2 linked regions of the Indioceanicola profundi genome follow. The protein of the gene in region 1 interacts with the protein of each later gene in a pairwise test. Links are inferred from orthologs where the notes say so. Each region holds a gene or a part of one and is shown on either strand. Other genes may lie near its edges. The genes, in order: ptsN and trkA.

Region 1 (9,074 bases):
CTGAAGCGGCTGCTGACCGATCCGGGAACGCTGAAGCTGTTCCACTTCGCCCGCTTCGATCTGGCGGTGATGTACAAGTATCTCGGAGTCATGTGCGCGCCGGTCTACTGCACCAAGATCGCCTCCAAGCTGACCCGCACCTTCACTGACCGGCACGGGCTGAAGGACCTCTGCAAGGACATGACCGGGATCGAGCTGTCCAAGCAGCAGCAGTCCAGCGACTGGGGCGCGGAGGAGTTGACGGCCGATCAGCTCAAATACGCCGCCTCCGACGTGCTCTACCTGCATGAGATCAAGGCCAAGCTGGATCTGGTCCTGGCGCGCGAGGGGCGGACCGAACTGGCGCAGGCCTGCTTCGACTTCCTGCCGACCCGCGCCCTGCTGGATCTGGGCGGCTGGGACGAGCCGGACATCTTCGCGCACTGAGCGTTCCATCCGGCTATAGCCGTCCTGTGGCGGCGGTCACAGCACCCGCCCTTCCGCTTGGCTAGGGATGGAGCATTGGAACCGAAGGGCCCCCGGTCGTTTGACCTGTGATTCCGCCCTCGGCTAATCTCCCGCCGGTCTGTCAGGCAGACCGGCGGGTCCTCGGCCCGGGCGGGCCAGTCGAACCGGAACCGGACCACCAGGCAAAATGACGCCAGCCTCCGCCGATAATGGCGATACCTCAGCGCAACGCCCCGCCGGCTCCGCCAACGCACGGCGAGATGCCGTGGCGGACGCGCTGTCGCCGCAGGCGCGTCGTGGCCGGGCCGCCGACCCGCACGCCCATACCCGCGCCGTCAACATGGCCAAGGTGGCGTTGCCGGCGCTGGCGGCCCTGATCCTGCTGGTCATCGCCGTCTGGCCGCTCTTCACCGGACCCGGGGAGGTGCGGCAGGCCGGCCCCGAGGCCGGGGGGCTGGAGATGGTGGATGCCCGCTTCGTCGGCACCGACCCGAAATCCCGTCCCTTCGAGGTGCGGGCCGAGCGGGTGGCCCAGTCCGGTGGCACCGAGAGCGCGGTGGAGCTGGTGAAGCCCAGGGCGGAGATCACCCTGCCCGGCGGGGAGTGGATCACCCTGTCCGCGGAGGCCGGGCGCTACGATCGGGACAGCGGGAAACTGTTGCTCACGGGACAAGTGGCGCTCTACCACGATGGCGGCTATGAGTTCATGACCGACCGGGCGGAGCTGGATACAAAGCAGGGCATTGCCTGGGGCGATGCCGCGGTGCGCGGGCAGGGGCCGATCGGCACGATCGAGGCTGGTGGTTTCCGCATCACGAACGAGGGTGACACGATCGTCTTCACCGGGCGTTCCCGCCTGCGGCTGGAGAACGGGACGGAGCAGGAACCGGGATGAGCAGGGTGGTGCGACGGACACGGGTTCTGATCGGTACGGCGGCGCTGGGCGCTCTGCTGCTGCCTGCGCTTCTGGCCGCCCCTGCGGCGCTGGCCCAGCCCGCCCGGCTGAATGTCGGCGGCACCGATTCCATCGAGGTGGTGTCCGAAGGCGGATTCGAGTTCCACGACGGCGAGCGTGTTGCCGTGGCCCGCGGCGGCGCGGTGGCGACCCAGGGGGAGCTGTCGGTCAAGGCGGATACGCTGGCGGCCTATTTCCGCAAGCGCCCCGACGGCAGCAACGAAATCTACCGCCTGACCGCGGAGGGCGGGGTGCGGATCGGCACCGCGAGCCAGACGGCGCAGGGCGACCGCGCGGTCTATGACGCGGACCAGCGCGTGGCGGTCCTCACCGGCGAGGATCTGCGCCTCACGACGGAGCAGGACGTCATCACGGCAGAGCAGAGCCTGGAGTTCTGGCGCGACCAGAACCTGGCCGTGGCGCGCGGCGACGCCTTGGCGACCCGCGGCGAGAACAAGGTCCGCGCCGACCGGCTGGTGGGTCTGCTGGAGGAGGACGGGAGCGGCAACCTGCAGATCACCCGCATCGATGCCGAGGGCGGGGTGGTCATCACCACGCCGACCGAGGTGGCCCGCGGCGAACGCGGCACTTACGACATGCAGAGCCGGCTCGCGTCCCTGACCGGGAATGTCCGCATCACCCGCGGGCAGAACCAGCTCTCCGGCGCTGCCGCCGAGGTGGATCTGGAGGCTGGCACCAGCCGTATCCTGGCCGGCGCCGCCGACAAGGTGCGCGGGCTGTTCATTCCCGATCCCGGCAATGGCCAGCCGCCGCTGGCCGATGCCCCCGCGACGCCCGCGCCCGTCGACGTCTCCGTCCCAGGGGCGGCGCCAGCCGCCCAGCCCGAATCCCCGGCCCCCACGCCAAGGTAAGACGACATGATCCGCACCCAGACCCCGGCCGCCAAGGCCAATGGCGAGGCGCAGACCGACGGCACGGCCGGTCCCCGGCTGGTGGCGAGCAGCACCGGCCTCGTCGCCTCCAAGCTCGGCAAGGCCTACAAGGGGCGACCGGTCCTGCGGGATGTCAGCCTGTCTGTGAAGCGGGGCGAGGCGGTGGGGCTGCTGGGGCCGAACGGCGCCGGCAAGACCACCTGCTTCTACATCATCACCGGCCTGATCCTGCCCGACTACGGCACCATCGAGCTGGACGGCACCGAGGTGACAGAGCTGCCCATGTACCGGCGCGCCCGGCTGGGCATCGGCTACCTGCCGCAGGAGGCCAGCATCTTCCGCGGCCTGTCGGTGGAGAACAACATCCGCGCCGTGCTGGAAGTGGTTGAACCCGACCATGATGCCCGCGAGCAGATGCTGGACGAGCTGCTGGCCGAGTTCTCCATCAGCCATCTGCGCCGTACCCCCTCCATCGCCCTGTCAGGCGGCGAGCGGCGGCGTGTCGAGATCGCCCGGGCCCTGGCCAGCCAGCCGCACTTCATCCTGCTGGACGAGCCCTTCGCCGGCATCGACCCCATCGCCGTGAACGACATCCGCGAGCTGGTCAGCCATCTGCGGGAGCGGGGCATCGGCGTGCTGATCACCGACCATAATGTCCGCGAGACGCTGGACATCGTCGATAGGGCCTACATTCTGCACGACGGTATGGTACTGATGGAGGGACCCCCGTCGGAGATCGTGGCGCACAAGGATGTGCGTCGCGTCTATCTGGGGGAACGCTTCAGCCTGTAGACGCCGGGGACGGAACCGACGACACTCCCCGGTCGAGGGGGCGGTTCTGTAACCTTATGTGTGTCCGGCAGTAGATGGCGCTCCAACAACGGCTCGATCTGCGGCAAAGCCAAGCGCTGGTGATGACGCCCCAGTTGCAGCAGGCGATCAAGCTGCTGCAACTCTCAAACGTCGAGCTGTCCGAATTCGTCGACCGCGAGCTGGAACAGAACCCGCTGCTGGAGCGGGACGACGGCGAGCGGGACCGCGATCCCGCCGCCAGCGGCGTGGACCGGGAAGACCCCGTGCCGGAGCGGGTCGAGGTTTCCACCCGCGACACGGTGGAGCTGGCGGCCTCCGACCGCATCGCGTCCGACGGCGACTCTCCCCTCGATACCGATTACGACAACATCTACACCAATTCCTCCGCCGTCGATCAGGATGGCGGCGGGGAGGCGTTCGGCACCTGGTCCGGCCGCAGCGGCAGCTTCGAGGATGAGGACGGCACCGCCGCCGACCGGCTGTCGGACGGGCTGAACCTGCGCGACCATCTGGAAGAGCAGATCACCATGGACATCCCCGACCGGATGGACCGCATGGTGGCCTATGCCCTGATGGATCATCTGGACGAGGCCGGCTACTTCACCGGCGAGCTGCCCGCCATCGCCGAGCAGCTCGGCTGCGGAGAGGAGCGGGTGCAGGGCGTGCTGGCCCGGATGCAGCGCTTCGATCCCTCCGGCATCTTCGCCCGGTCCCTGTCCGAGTGCCTGGCCATCCAGCTCCGCGAGCGGGACCGGCTGGACCCCTGCATGCAGGCGCTGCTGCAGAACCTTCCCCTGCTGGCCGCCCGCAACATTCCGGCTCTGCTGAAGGTCTGCCAGGTCGATCAGGAGGACCTGATGGACATGGTGACGGAGATCAAGGCGCTGAACCCGAAACCGGCGCTGGCCTTCGACCATGAGCCGGTGCAGACCGTGGTGCCGGACATCCTGATGCGCGCCGCCCCGTCGGGCGGCTGGATCGTGGAGCTGAACACCGACACCCTGCCCAAGGTGCTGGTGAACCAGCGCTATTACAGCCGCATCCAGGGCACGGCCAAGTCCAGGACGGACAAGGAATACATCGCCGAACGCTTCCAGTCCGCGAGCTGGCTGGTGAAGAGCCTGCATCAGCGGGCGAACACCATCCTGAAGGTGGCGACCGAGATCGTGCGCCAGCAGGACGCCTTCTTCCTGCACGGGCTCCAGTTCCTGAAGCCGCTGATCCTGCGCGACATCGCCGAGGCCATCGGCATGCACGAGTCGACGGTCAGCCGCGTGACCACCAACAAATTCATCGCCACGCCGCGCGGGGTCTTCGAACTGAAGTACTTCTTCACCTCCGCCATCCAGGGGGCTGACGGACAGGCCGCGCATTCGGCTGAGGCCGTGCGATTCCGGATCAAGGGCCTTATCGACGCCGAGAAGGCCGACGATATATTGTCGGATGACAAGATCGTCGAAATCCTCCGGTCCGAGGGGATCGACATTGCGCGCCGGACGGTCGCAAAGTATCGTGAGGCGATGAAGATATCCTCCTCCGTGCAGCGTCGAAGGGAGAAGGCTCTTGGCTTGTGACCGTTTCGCCAGCCATGCCTGCCCCGGACGGCCCAAGGATCGACGACCTGCCCGGCCCTGGACTACGGTCCAGGGCATGCCCGCCGCGACCGCGGCCGTGACCATCACGCACTGACCACGCTTCCAAATACGGGTCCACCATGCACGTTACCGTCAAAGGCAAGCAGCTTGACGTCGGCGATGCCCTGCGCACCCACGTCAACGAGACTCTGACCAATCTGGTGGGAAAGTACTTCTCCAACCCGATCGATGCGCTGGTGGTCCTGTCCAAGGATGCCGGCCTGTACACGGCGGATATCCAGGTCCATGTGGGCCGGGGTATCCTGCTGCAGTCCAATGCCCAGGCATCCGAACCCTATCCCGCCTTCGATGCGGCGGCGGAACGGGTGGCGAAGCGGCTGCGCCGGTACAAGCGCCGCCTGCGGGACCACAATGCCCGGCTGGCTACGGCCGCGGAAGTGGCGCTGCCGGCCCGCAAATACATCATCGAGGCGCCAGCCGACGAGATGGACGGCGCGGAGACGGATGTCGGCCTGGATGGCGGCGCGGAGAGCGCCGACGGGGCCCCCATGATCGTGGCCGAGATGAAGACCGACATCGAACTGTTGACGGTCTCGGAGGCTGTGATGCGCATGGATTTGGCCGACATCCCGGCCCTGATGTTCCGAAACCGGGCACATGGGGGCCTGAACATGGTCTATCGCAGGCCCGACGGGAATGTCGGTTGGGTCGATCCGGCGGATTCAGGCGCGGCCAAAGAGGCCGGAGCGTGATCCATGCTGCTCCAACGACAAATTCCCTCCGCCTCCCTCGCGTATCTCCTGATGAATGACCTCATAACGCCGGACGGCATCCTTCCAAACCTGCGAGCAGGTTCCAAAAAGCAGGCCTTGCAGGAACTGGCCCGCAAGGCCGCGGAGCTGACCGATCAGCATGAGCGCGCCATCTTCGACGTGCTGCTGGAGCGGGAGCGGCTGGGCACCACCGGCGTCGGGCGCGGCATTGCCATTCCGCACGGCAAGCTGCCGGGCCTGACCCAGGTGACGGCCGTGTTCGCCCGGCTGGAGAAGCCGGTGGATTTCGAGGCCATTGATGAGCAGCCTGTGGATCTGATGTGCCTGCTGCTGGCCCCGGAACAGGCCGGCGCCGACCATCTGAAGGCGCTGGCCCGCGTCAGCCGCCTGCTGCGCGACCCGGTGCTCTGCGACAAGCTCCGCGGGGCGGAGACGGCGGACGCCATCTACGCTCTGCTCGCCCAGACGGAGCAGAGCGACGCCGCCTGAGCGACCGCTTCCGGTACTGGAAGACCGGGCGGTCCCGAGCGCCCCAAGCCCCCGACAGATCAGCCCTTCGCCAGCACGTCCAGCCAGCCGACCAGATCGTCGGTGACATGGTGGATGTGGTCGCCATGACCGATCCCGCCGCCATCCGGACGGGACCAGTCGGCTTCGCTCCGGACCCACACGGTGGTCATCCCCATGGCCGCCGCAGGGACCAGGTTGCGGGCGATGTCCTCCACCATGACGGCCGCCTTCGGCTCCACGCCGAAACGCTCGGCGAAGACGGCATAAGGCCGCGGGTCGGGCTTGGGCACGTAGTCGGCCGCCACGATGTCGAAGATGCCGTCGAACCGGCCGGCGATGCCCAGCCGGGCCAGCACATTCTCCGCATGGCGGGTGGAACCGTTGGTGTAGACCAGCTTGCGTCCCGGCAGCCGGGCCAGCGCCGCATCCAGGCGGGAATCGGGGCTGATCGGCGTTACGTCGATGTCGTGGACATAGTCCAGGAACGGCACCGGATCGATGTCGTGCTCCACCATCAGTCCGCGCAGCGTGGTGCCGTAATCGCGGAAATACCGCTTCTGCTTGGTCCGGGCCTCCTCATACGGGATGCCGAAATGGCCGGCGATGAACTCGCCGATGCGGCGATCGACCTGGGCGAACAGGTTGCACGCGGACGGGTACAGCGTGTTGTCCAGGTCGAACACCCAGTCCCGTACATGACGGAACAAGGACGGGTCGGGCGGGGTGGCGGTCAGGCTGGCAGGGCCGGCGGGAATGTTGGTCTGTGTCATGGGGCGGAGAATGGGGGGTGACGATGGCTGCGGCAAGTGCCGGATCGTCCACCCCCGTCTTTCCGCCTCAGCCCCGGCCGTAGCGCAACTGGTCCATCATGTCGCGGTCCACGATGGTCTTGCCGATGGGGGCCAGGGACAGGCCGGCGAACTTGAAGTGCTGCCAGCCGAAGGGGATGCCGATGATGGTGATGAACAGGCCGACACCGGCCACCACATGCCCGATGGCCAGCCACCAGCCAGCAAAGACGAACCAGACGATGTTGCCCAGCAGGCCGAGCGGGCCCGTGCCGACATCCTCCTCGCCGTAGAACCGATCGCGGTTCACCGCGGTCCGGCCGAAGGGCCAGAGCATGTAGAGGCCGATGGTGAAGGCGGCGCGGGCCCAGGGAATGCCCACGATGGTCAGGATCATGATGATTCCGGCCAGGAACCAGGCCAGGGCCAGATTCCAGCCGAACATCAGAATCCAGACGATATTGAGGATCAAAGCCAGCATTGGCGCGGTCCTTCCTGCTGCGGCGGCCCGGCCCTTCCGGCGGGGAAGGGGCGGGACCTGGGAAACGGCCGGGCGGGACCGTGGGTTTACATCCTCGACATGGGAAGTTCCCCGGCAGAAGAAAAGGGGGGCGGCCCCAGGTCGAGGCCGCCCCCTGTCACCGCACGTCCAGGTTCAGCCCAGGATTTTCTGGATGGCGACCGCCGCCACGCCGACTGGTGCGACGAAGCGGATCAGGAAGCGCCAGAAGCCGAACAGCGCCTCGCTGTCGAAGCCAAGCTCCCGCCGCAGGGTCTCGCTGCTTAGCACCCAGCCGGTGAACACCGCCATCAGCGCCCCGCCCAGGGGCAGCATGATGGAGGAGGTGACATAGTCGATGGTGTCGAACGGGGTCCGGTCGCCCAGGACTTTAACGTCCGACCAATCATTGAAGGACCAGACGGTTGCCAGGCCCATCACCCAGGCCACCAGCCCGATCAGGACGCACAGCAAAGGCCGGGACAGGCCGCTCCGCTCCTTCAGGGTGGCGACGATCGGCTCCAGCAGCGAAATGGAGGAGGTGATCGCCGCCACCGCCAGCAGCAGGAAAAACACCGCCCCCACGATCATGCCGAACGGCATGCTGCCGAACGCGACCGTCAGGGTGACGAACACCAGCCCCGGCCCCTCTCCGGGGTTCAGCCCGCTGGCGAAGACGATGGGGAAGATGGCGCAGCCGGCCAGCAGGGCCACCGACGTGTCGGCCAGGGCCACCGTCACGGCCGTCTTGGGAATCGAGACGTCCCGAGGGAGGTAGCTGCCATAGGCCAGCATGGTGCCCAGCCCGATGGAGAGGGAGAAGAAGGCCTGTCCCGCCGCGGCGATGACGACATCCACCGTGATGGCGGAGAAGTCGGGACGGAACAGGTAGGCGACGCCCCGCAGGAACTCGCCCTCCACCATGGCATAGCCCACCAGGAAGAGCAGCATGATGAACAATGCCGGCATCATCCAGGTGACGAACGCCTCGATGCCCTTGGTCACGCCGCCGGCCACGATCGCCACGGTCGCCACCATGAAGATGCTGTGCCAGACCAGAAGCTGCTCGGGATTGGCCAGCAACGCGCCGAACACCTCGGCGGTCCGCTCGGCATTCGCGTTCGCCAGTTCGCCGGACAGCATCTCGGGGATGTAGGCGACGGCCCAGCCGGCGACCACGCTGTAGAAGCTCAGGATCAGCAGGGCCGCGATGACGCCCATGCCGCCGATCCATCCCCAGGCGGTCGTTCCGCCATGGGTCCGGCCCAGATGGGCGAGCGCTGCCGCGGGGGCCCGCTGCGCCATCCGGCCCAGCATCAGCTCGGCGATCAGGATCGGCACGCCGAACAGCAGCACGATCCCGAGATACATCAGCACGAAGGCGCCGCCGCCGCCGGTGCCGGCCATGTAGGGAAACTTCCAGATGTTCCCCAGTCCCACGGCCGATCCCACGGCCGCCATGATGAACGCGAAACGAGACGACCAGTGGGGCATACCGCCCGAATCCCCTGCCGCCTGGTTGGAAACCTGCACGGCCCTTACCTCCCCATGATTGGACGCGCCGGGGCGCCAGGGGATGTGCCGGGAGCCTCGCCCCTTCTTCTTGTCCCGCCGGTACCGGCCCATGTCCGAAGCCGGGCATGGTGCTCAAACCGTAGGACGGACGCAAGTTTTCCACGATTTCGTGCTGCCGCGGGATGCAAACCTTCCCGCTGGCCCGTTCCGCTGGCAATGGCAGGGCCGGTCAGGCGGCCAGCTGGCGGTGCGAAGGGTGTCGCCCGGATGCAGTCACGCCTGTGGA
Region 2 (8,941 bases), 1.3 Mb from region 1 along the record:
GAACCTGCTCCACATCGGCCTTCTGGGCCTCTGTGTCCGGGTGGGAAACGTCCCGGACATGCAGGATGATGTCAGCGGCCTGAACTTCCTCAAGCGTGGCGCGGAACGCTTCCACAAGCCCGTGCGGCAGGTCGGAGATAAAGCCGACCGTGTCCGACAGGATGATCTTGCGATTCGACGGAAGCACGATGGACCGCATGGTCGGGTCCAGCGTGGCAAACAGAAGGTCCTTGGCGAACACCTCCGCCCCGGCCATCCGGTTGAACAGCGTCGACTTCCCGGCATTGGTGTAGCCGACCAGCGCCACCACCGGATAGGGCACCTTCTCCCGCGCCTTACGGTGCAGGCCGCGGGTGCGCCTCACCTCATCCAGTTCACTCTTCAGCTTGACAATGCGGTCGCCGATCAGCCGCCGGTCCAGCTCGATCTGGCTTTCGCCAGGACCGCCGAGGAAGCCGAAGCCGCCGCGCTGCCGCTCCAGATGGGTCCAGGACCGGACGAGACGGGAACGCTGATATGTCAGCGCCGCCAGTTCGACCTGCAACTGGCCCTCACGGGTCCGGGCGCGGGCGCCGAAGATTTCCAGGATCAGGCCGGTGCGGTCGATGACCTTCACCTTCCATTCCCGTTCCAGATTGCGCTGCTGAATGGGCGTAAGGGCATGGTCGACGATGACCAGTTGAGCCTCGGCCTCCTCGGCGCGCCGCCCGATCTCCTCCACAGCGCCGGTGCCCAGAAGGGTGGCCGGACGCGGGCGTGTGACACGCACGCAGGTGGCGAATGCGACTTCGAGATCAATGGCGAGTGCAAGCCCGGCCGCCTCTTCCAGGCGCGCCGCGGGAGCGCGGCTGTCGTCCCGGTCGCCGGGCATGACCGGGTGGATGACGACGGCGCGGGTTGCAGGCCCGCGCACGTCGGAAACAGATATATTAGTCGTGGTCGGCCTCCTTGGCCGGCTCAAAAAGCTGAATCGGGTGAGCCGGCATCACAGTCGAAATCGCGTGCTTATAGACAAGCTGCGAATGGGCATCGCGGCGCAGAAGCACGGAAAAATTATCGAACCAAGTGATGATACCCTGTAGCTTCACGCCGTTGACCAGAAAGACGGTGACGGGCGTCTTGTTCTTACGGACGTGATTCAGAAATACGTCCTGAACGTTCTGTGATTTTTCTGACATTGGAGCAGCCTCGCTTTGCTCAGTTTTTTGGGGTTCTTACGAACCCAGACGACGGATGCGGCGAGTCTGCCGGAAGCCCCGGTCACGGACGCGCCGCCGCCTTGACGGATATGGTATCACCAATCCGCTGCACCAAGGCGGAAATCGCAGCACAGCCATCCAACCGATATGCCGGCGGGAAACGGTCCAGGTTCGGCCCATCGGTCGGGGTCGAGCCGACCAGAACAGGAAGACATCCGGCCCGGTGTGCGCATTCCATATCGACATCGGCGTCCCCCACGAACCAGACATCCCGCCCAGGCGGAATGCCCGATGGTGACAAGGCCATTTCAACCGGCGCGACTGCCGGCTTGTCCGTCGGTGCATCCGTAGCGCCGACCAGCCGTCCGAAGTAGCCGTCCCAACCCAGATGCGTCGCTTCGGCACGAAGGAACTGCCCCTTCTTGTTGGAAACCACCGCCAGATAGATACCGCTCGCATGCAGTTCCTTCAGCAGCCTCTCGGCTCCTGCCAGCGGTTCCAGGTAGGCGATGTGGTTCTGCTCGAAGTGGGCATAGAAGATGTCCCGCGCGCGGTGCCAATCGTCACCGAAGATCGTCGGGAAGCTGTCCCGCAGGCTGTGGCGGATGCGCTTATAGCCCTCCTCCATGGTCCAGGGTTCCATCCCGAACGCGGTCAGGGCAGCGTTGATCGAAGCAACGACGCATCCCCAGTTGCTGACAAGCGTGTTGTCCCAATCGAACAGGATGGCCCGGGGCAGCGTGTCGGGAATGGTGGCGGTCATCATGCATTCTCCGCCGGCAGCGGCACTGGATCGGGCGTGCCGACATGGTTCATATAGGCCTGTCGCAATTGCCGGCCGAGCGGTCCCGGCTTTCCGTTCCCGACAGGCTTCCCGTCGATGCTGGTAACCGGAAGGACGAAGGTGCTGGCGCTTGAGATGAAGGCTTCTTTCGCCCGGTACGCCTCATCCAGGGTAAAGGCGCGCTCCTCGAACGGGATTCCGAGGCCCGCGGCAAGGCGGATCAGGCTCTGGCGGGTGATGCCGTTGAGGATCAGACTACTGGCCGGGCGGGTGACCAGCGCACCCGCCTCCGTCACGATCCAGGCATTGGAGGAACAGCCCTCCGTCACTGTGCCGTCCGGATCGATCTGCCACGCTTCGAAAGCTCCCTTCTCCACTGCCTGCTGCTTGCCCAGAACCTGCGGCAGCAGGCTGACCGACTTGATGTCGCGGCGCAGCCAACGGATGTCGGGGATGGTGACGACCGGAACGCCGTCCGCCAGTTGCCGCGGGCTCTGGAATTTGGTCCGGCGGCAGGTCAGCACCAGCGTCGGGGCCGCCTTGGCCGGGAACTTGAAATCGCGCGGCGCCCGGCCACGGGTGATCTGGATATAGAGCAGCGCATCGGCCATGCGGTTCCGGACGACCATCTGCCGCATGATCATTTTCAGCGTCTGCGGCGTGACCGGCCAAGCGATGCGGAGTTCATCCAAGGAGCGGGCGAGGCGTGCCAGATGACCTTCCTCGTCCGCCAGCCTGCCGTTGACCACGGTGACGACCTCATAGACGCCGTCGGCAAACTGGAAGCCGCGATCCTCGATATGGACCGTGGCACTGTCATGCGGCACGTACCTGCCGTCGACATAGGCGATGCGGGGCATGGACGGACAGGCTCCGGGAGCTTCGAGAGGTTTGAAGCGGCAATCGGAGTTCAGAAGAACTCGAGCCGCACGGCGAACATCTTCTCCACCTTCTTCACCTGCCCGACCTCCGCCAGGATGATGACGCGGTCGTTCGGCTTCACCACGGTGGAGGGGCGCGGAATGATTACTTCGCTTCCGCGCACGATCGCCCCGACGATGACCCCGGCCGGCAGCCGGATGTCCCGCAGGGGCTGGTTCACCAGCGCGGATGTCTCCAGCGCTTCCGCTTCTATCACCTCGGCGAAGCCCTCGCGCAGGGAATGCACCGCCTTGATGCGTCCGCGCCGGACATGCTGGAGGATCGACGATACGGTGATGGAGCGCGGGCTGACCACCGCGTCGATGCCCAGCGGGTGGACCAGTGGCTGGTATGTGGTCTTGTTGATCAGCGTAATTGCCCGCTCGCAGCCATACCGCTTGGCCAGCAGGGAGGCGAGGATGTTGCCCTCGTCATTGTTGGTAACGGCCACCACCGTCTCGCTGGCGCGGACATTAGCCTCTTCCAGGATGTCCGGGTCGAGGCCGTCGCCGTGCAGCACCATGGTCCGCGACAGACGCTGCGCCACATACTGGGCGCGTTTGCGGTCTACCTCAATGATGCGGGCAGAGACCTGGGCGTGCTTCTCCTCGATCTCCTCGGCCAGACACAGGCCGATATTTCCACCGCCGATGATGATCACCCGGCGGGCTTCGGGCTCCTCATGGCCGAAAGCGGCCATCGCGCGGCCCACATGGTTCGTATCGGCAACGAAATAAACCTCGTCCCCGGCCAGCATCTGGTCGTCGCCGGAGGGGATGATGGGCTTCTCGTTCCGGACTATGGCCACCACCTCGATGTTGAGGTCCGGGAACAGGCCGGTGAGTTGGCGCAGCGGCGTGTTGATGATCGGGCAGCTCTCCGTGCAGACGACGCCGACTACCCGCACCTTGCCGTCGGCCAGCGGGATCATGTCAAACGCGCCCGGCACCTGAAGGCGGCGGGCGACCGCCCGAGCCACTTCGATCTCCGGAGAGATGATGACGTCGATGGGCAGGTGGTCGCGGCTGAACAGGTCTGCCCAGATCGGCTGCAGATAGCTCTGGTGGCGCACGCGGGCGATCTTGGTTGGCACGTTGAACAGGCTGTTCGCCACTTGGCAGGCCACCATGTTCACTTCGTCCGCCAGCGTCACCGCGATGATCATATCGGCATCCGCCGCCCCCGCCTGCTCCAGCACGTTGGGGTGGGAGGCGAAGCCGACCATGGCCTGGACATCCAGCGTGTCGCTGATCTTCTGGATCAGCTCTGCCGACTGGTCGATGACGGTGACGTTGTTGCCTTCCGACGCAAGGTACCGGGCGATGTTCGACCCGACCTGACCTGCGCCGCAAACAATGACTTTCATGCGTGGATCACCACGTTAATGCCAATCGGGCGGCACTGTGAGCAATGCCGCCCGCATCATGCCCGAGCCTTGCCAGGACTGGAAGCCTGTCCATGGCGCGGCGGACGGCGTCTATTCCACCCCGACCCGCGCACCGTTTTTTTCGGAACCATGCACGCCCAGGGACTTGAGCTTGCGGTGCAGGGCGGAGCGTTCCATCCCGACGAAGGCTGCCGTGCGGGAGATGTTGCCGCCGAACCGCGTGACCTGGGCCAGGAGGTATTCCCGCTCGAAGACCTCGCGCGCCTCACGCAGCGGAAGCCCCATGATCTCGCCGCCCTTCTCCCACTTCAGAACGGTCGGGGTGATCGCGCCGATCTCCGGCGGGAGCATGTCGGCGCGGATCGGCTCCGTCGGTGAGCCGGACACCATGATCAGCAGCCATTCGACCACATTGCGGAGCTGCCGCACATTGCCGGGCCAATCATAGGCCTGGAGCGCCGCCATAGCATCCTCGCCGAAGGTGCGGAGCGGCAGACCCTGCGCCTCCGCAGTCTTCTGCATGAAATGGCGGGCCAGCAGTGGAATGTCATCGCGGCGGTCGCGCAGGGGCGGCACCTTCAGCGGCACGACGGACAGACGATAGAACAGGTCCTGACGGAACCTTCCCAGTTCGATTTCCGCGGTGAGGTCATGATTGGTGCTGGCGATCACCCGCACATCCACCTCGACCCGGCTGGAGCCGCCGACCCGCTCAAAAGTCTGCTCCTGCAGGACGCGCACGATCTTGCCCTGGGTTTCCAGCGGCATGTCCGCGACTTCGTCCAGGAACAGCGTACCGCCATGCGCCTGCTCGAAGGTGCCGACCTTGCGCCCGCCGCCATCCACCGGGTGTTCCGTCCCGAACAGCTCCACCTCCATCCGATCCGGACGCATGGTGGCGCAGTTCAGCGCGACGAAAGGCGCATCGGCCCGGCGGGAGCGAGCGTGGATCATCCGCGCCACGATCTCCTTGCCGCTGCCGGGTGGACCGCTGATCAGGACGCGTGAACCGGTCGGCGCCACCTTCTCTACCGCGTGGCGGAGCTGATTGATCGGGATGCTCTTGCCGACGAGTTCTCCATCCACGCCGACGCGGCCCCGCAGCTCCCGGTTCTCGCGACGGAGACGCGCCGCCTCGATCGCACGCTCCACCAGAAGGATCAGCCGGTCGGCCTTGAACGGTTTCTCGATGAAGTCGTAGGCGCCCTTCTTGATGGCGGCGACAGCAGTTTCGATGTTGCCATGGCCGCTGATCATCACGACAGGCACGTCCGCATGGTCGCGCTTCAGCTCATCCAGGATCTGAAGGCCATCCAGGCGGCTTCCCTGGAGCCAGATATCCAGGATGACGAGGCTGGGCCGGCGTGCGGCAACAGCGGCAATCGCCTGGTCGGCGTCAGCCGCTTCCCGCGTTTTCATGCCCTCGTCTTCCAGGATGCCGGCGATCAGCATCCGGATGTCGGTCTCGTCATCGACGATCAGAATGTCGTGTGCCATGCTTTCAGCCCTTCCGCCCGGCCACTACGGTCTCCGGCTGCGGGGCGGACTGCCCCGGCTCGGTGACCGTCGCGGTTAGGGTGCGCGGCAGCACGAGGCTCACCCGGGCGCCACCGCCCGACCGATCCTCAAGCGTCAGCGCCCCTCCGTGGTCTTCCATGATTTTCTTCACAATCGCCAATCCGAGCCCAGTGCCCTTGGCCCGGGTCGTCACATAGGGTTCGACCAGCCTGTCGCGCTCATCGACCGGCAGTCCCTTTCCGTTGTCCTCCACCGAGATCACCACATGGTCATCGACCGCGCGGACCCGCACGGCGACAAAACCGGGCGGCTGGCTGCCGCCCCCGGCCTCGTCCCGCCCTTCGATGGCTTCTATCGCGTTCTTCAGCAGGTTGGTCAGCGCCTGCCCGACCTGACGGCTATCGCAGACGGTCACCAGCGGCGTCGCGGGCAGATCCTGTTCGAACCTGATGCTGCCATGGGCCGTGGCCTGGAGGAAGACAGCCTGCCGGCATAGTTCCTGGATCGCCACGGGTTTCATCACCGGCTGCGGCATCCTGGCGAAGGCGGAGAACTCATCCACCATGCGGCCGATATCGTCGACATGGCGCACAATGGTGTCGGTCATGGCTTTGAAGGTCTCCGGATCGCTGGAGATTTCCTTCAGGTATTTGCGGCGCAGCCGTTCCGCCGAAAGCTGGATGGGTGTCAGCGGGTTCTTGATCTCGTGCGCGATGCGTCGCGCGACATCCGCCCACGCGGCCTTGCGCTGGGCCAGCAGCAGTTCCGACACGTCGTCGAAGGTGACGACGAAGCCGCGGATGTCGCCCCCGACCACCTCCGCCGCCACCCGGACCAGAAGGGTACGCACATGGCTGCCGCGGCGGATCTGGACCTGCCCTTCCACAAGCTTGCCGGGCCGGCGACGGATGCTGTCCATCAGCTCCTGCATTTCCGGCGCGACCTCCTCAAGCGGGCGGCCGATCAGCTCCTCAGGACCACCGACATTCAAGAGCTCCACTGCAGACAGGTTGGGGAGATTGACCCGGCCGTCCTGGTCCAGCCCGACTACGCCCGCCGAAACCCCGGCCAGCACCGCCTCCGTGAAGCGGCGGCGGAGATCGAGCTGGCGGTTGACCTCCATCAGTTCGCCCCGCTGACTCTCTAACTGGCCGGTCATGCGGTTGAAAACCTTGGAGAGTGTCGACAGCTCGTCGTCCTGATCGCCCGCGGCTTCCGGCACCCGGGCCGTCAGGTCACCGTCGCTCACCCGTTCGGCAGCGCCGATCAGAGCACCAATCGGCAGCACCAGATATGTGGCGAAGTTCAGACCTGCCCAGATCGCACCCATCAGCAACAGCATCGCGACGACAAGGAAAATCAGCGTCAGGCGTGTCTGCAGGTCGAAGCGCTTTCCCTCCAGCTCCCGGTATTCGTTCACCGCGCTCTGGGTGGACTCCATCGAGGCGAGGACCTGGGCCTCCACCGGGCGGCCCACATACATGAAGGTGTCGAACTCGGGATCGAGACGGACCAGCGCCGTGACCCGATCGCCTTCGTCACCGACCACGACATTTCCGGCACGGGCGCGGTCCAGATCGCTGGTGGGCACCTGATCCGGCCGGAAACTGAACAGCAGCCCGTGCCGGGCCATTTCCTGCCCGCGGCCATCGAAGACGACGATTTCCGTAAAGTTCCGATCGATGGCCAGCAGGAACAAGAGCTGCCTCAGCCGCTCCGGCTCAAGCAGGATGAACTGCCCTCCTTGCCGCTGCAGGTCCGCCGCAGCGGCCAGAAGATCGGCCTCAATGGTCCGTTGATGTTCCTTCAGATAGGCCTCGGCCACGGCCAGCGCTTCGTTCACGGCCGTGCTGACCCGTTCGCTGAACCAGGACTGAACTCCGACATAGAAGAATATGGCGGCAAAGGTCGCCATGATGATGGCGGGCAACGCCGTGAGCAGTGAGAAGATCGCGACCAGCCGTGCATGCAACTTGGCCCCGGCCAGCCCGCGCCTGCGTTCCAGCCACAGCATCACAATGCGCCGTGCCGTCACAACGCCGAGCAGGAGCAGCAGCACGAGATTAAGAGTGAGAAGCAGACTGACCGTATTGGGATCGTTGCCGAAGGGCGGCAGATCCATCATGGCGGTGTAGGTCGCCATGCCCGAAGCGATGGCCGCCAGGGCCAGCACCACGGCCAGCCTGTTTCCGAGATTGTACCGCCCGGACCATGCGGAGACCCGCCGCCACCAAGGCGACGGGCCGGCTCCGGCCTGTGTATCGCTCATGCTCACGGCTCCGCGGCCCTTCGTTGCATACGCCCACGGGTCGCATCACCTGTGGCGGCAGCGGAGTCAGTGTTTCGATCCGGCAAGGGGCTACCCTGGTTCCCAAACGATCCCGGTCGGGCGAACCATCGTAGGAAGCACGCCCGATCTGGACTGTTACCAGATTGCTACACCTTGCGCCAGTGCAACGCCGTGGGCGGGCGTGATCTTCTGCGGTATCAGGCAGGCGGGGCGCTGATCCGTGCCCTTCGCTATTTCAGTCCGCGTACCACCTGGATTTCCAGATCGCGAATCTTTTTCCGAAGGGTGTTGCGGTTGAGCCCAAGCATATGCGCGGCCTTTATCTGATTGCCCTTCGTGGCGACCAGGGACAGCGATAGCAAGGGCCTCTCCACCTCCCGCAGGATGCGGTCATAGAGACCGGCGGCCGGGACCCCGTCCTTGTGGGCCGCGAAGTACTCGCGAAGGTGCCGCTCCACCGCAGCGCCCAGCCCCTCGTTGGCAGGCTCCGGAGCCTGGGCAGCCGACGGGGTGGCATCCGTCAGCTCCTGCTCGATGGCATCCAGGCCGATCACCTCCTGCGAGTAGAGGGCGGCCAGTCGCCTGACAAGGTTTTCAAGCTCGCGCACATTGCCCGGCCAGCGATAGCGCTTCATCCGTTCCAGCGCGGCGTTATCCAAGCTCTTCAGCGGGAGCCCCTCGGCCGCGGCCGTCTGGAAAAAGTGACGGGCCAGGGCCGGCACATCCTCTGTCCGCTCCCGTAGGGGCGGCAGACGGATCGGCACCACGTTCAGGCGGTAGAACAGGTCTTCGCGGAACAGCCCCTGACGGATCAGCGTCCGCAGATCGCGGTGGGTGGCGGC

What was found.
Region 2: the proteins of ptsN (region 1) and trkA interact in binary tests that used the Escherichia coli proteins (3 or more experiments, as listed by UniProt). The link is inferred for Indioceanicola profundi from one-to-one orthologs.

What each region holds. Positions count from the first base shown.
Region 1 is NZ_CP030126.1:51,449-60,522, forward strand. The notes cover bases 4,285-7,235. They hold ptsN (PTS IIA-like nitrogen regulatory protein PtsN), read left to right. Parts: upstream 4,285-5,506; coding sequence 5,507-5,965; downstream 5,966-7,235. Other genes in these bases: rpoN (RNA polymerase factor sigma-54), read left to right, coding at 4,285-4,682; hpf (ribosome hibernation-promoting factor, HPF/YfiA family), read left to right, coding at 4,823-5,455; DOL89_RS00295 (pyrimidine 5'-nucleotidase), read right to left, coding at 6,025-6,756; DOL89_RS00300 (YccF domain-containing protein), read right to left, coding at 6,824-7,235. Also shown: DOL89_RS00260 (ribonuclease D), read left to right, coding at 1-426; LPS export ABC transporter periplasmic protein LptC, read left to right, coding at 635-1,342; DOL89_RS00270 (LptA/OstA family protein), read left to right, coding at 1,339-2,274; lptB (LPS export ABC transporter ATP-binding protein), read left to right, coding at 2,281-3,087; more of rpoN, read left to right, coding at 3,162-4,284; more of DOL89_RS00300, read right to left, coding at 7,236-7,255; DOL89_RS00305 (sodium-dependent transporter), read right to left, coding at 7,430-8,806. UniProt on the Escherichia coli protein: Seems to have a role in regulating nitrogen assimilation.
Region 2 is NZ_CP030126.1:1,341,459-1,350,399, forward strand. Bases 2,083-4,900 are described here. They hold trkA (Trk system potassium transporter TrkA), read right to left. Parts: upstream 4,271-4,900; coding sequence 2,894-4,270; downstream 2,083-2,893. Other genes in these bases: DOL89_RS06385 (D-amino-acid transaminase), read right to left, coding at 2,083-2,843; ntrX (nitrogen assimilation response regulator NtrX), read right to left, coding at 4,382-4,900. Outside these bases: GTPase HflX, read right to left, coding at 1-871; RNA chaperone Hfq, read right to left, coding at 930-1,178; DOL89_RS06380 (HAD family hydrolase), read right to left, coding at 1,261-1,965; more of DOL89_RS06385, read right to left, coding at 1,962-2,082; more of ntrX, read right to left, coding at 4,901-5,788; DOL89_RS06400 (sensor histidine kinase NtrY-like), read right to left, coding at 5,793-8,078; ntrC (nitrogen regulation protein NR(I)), read right to left, coding at 8,330-8,941. UniProt on the Escherichia coli protein: Part of the constitutive potassium transport systems TrkG and TrkH. May regulate the transport activity of TrkG and TrkH systems. Binds to NAD(+) and NADH.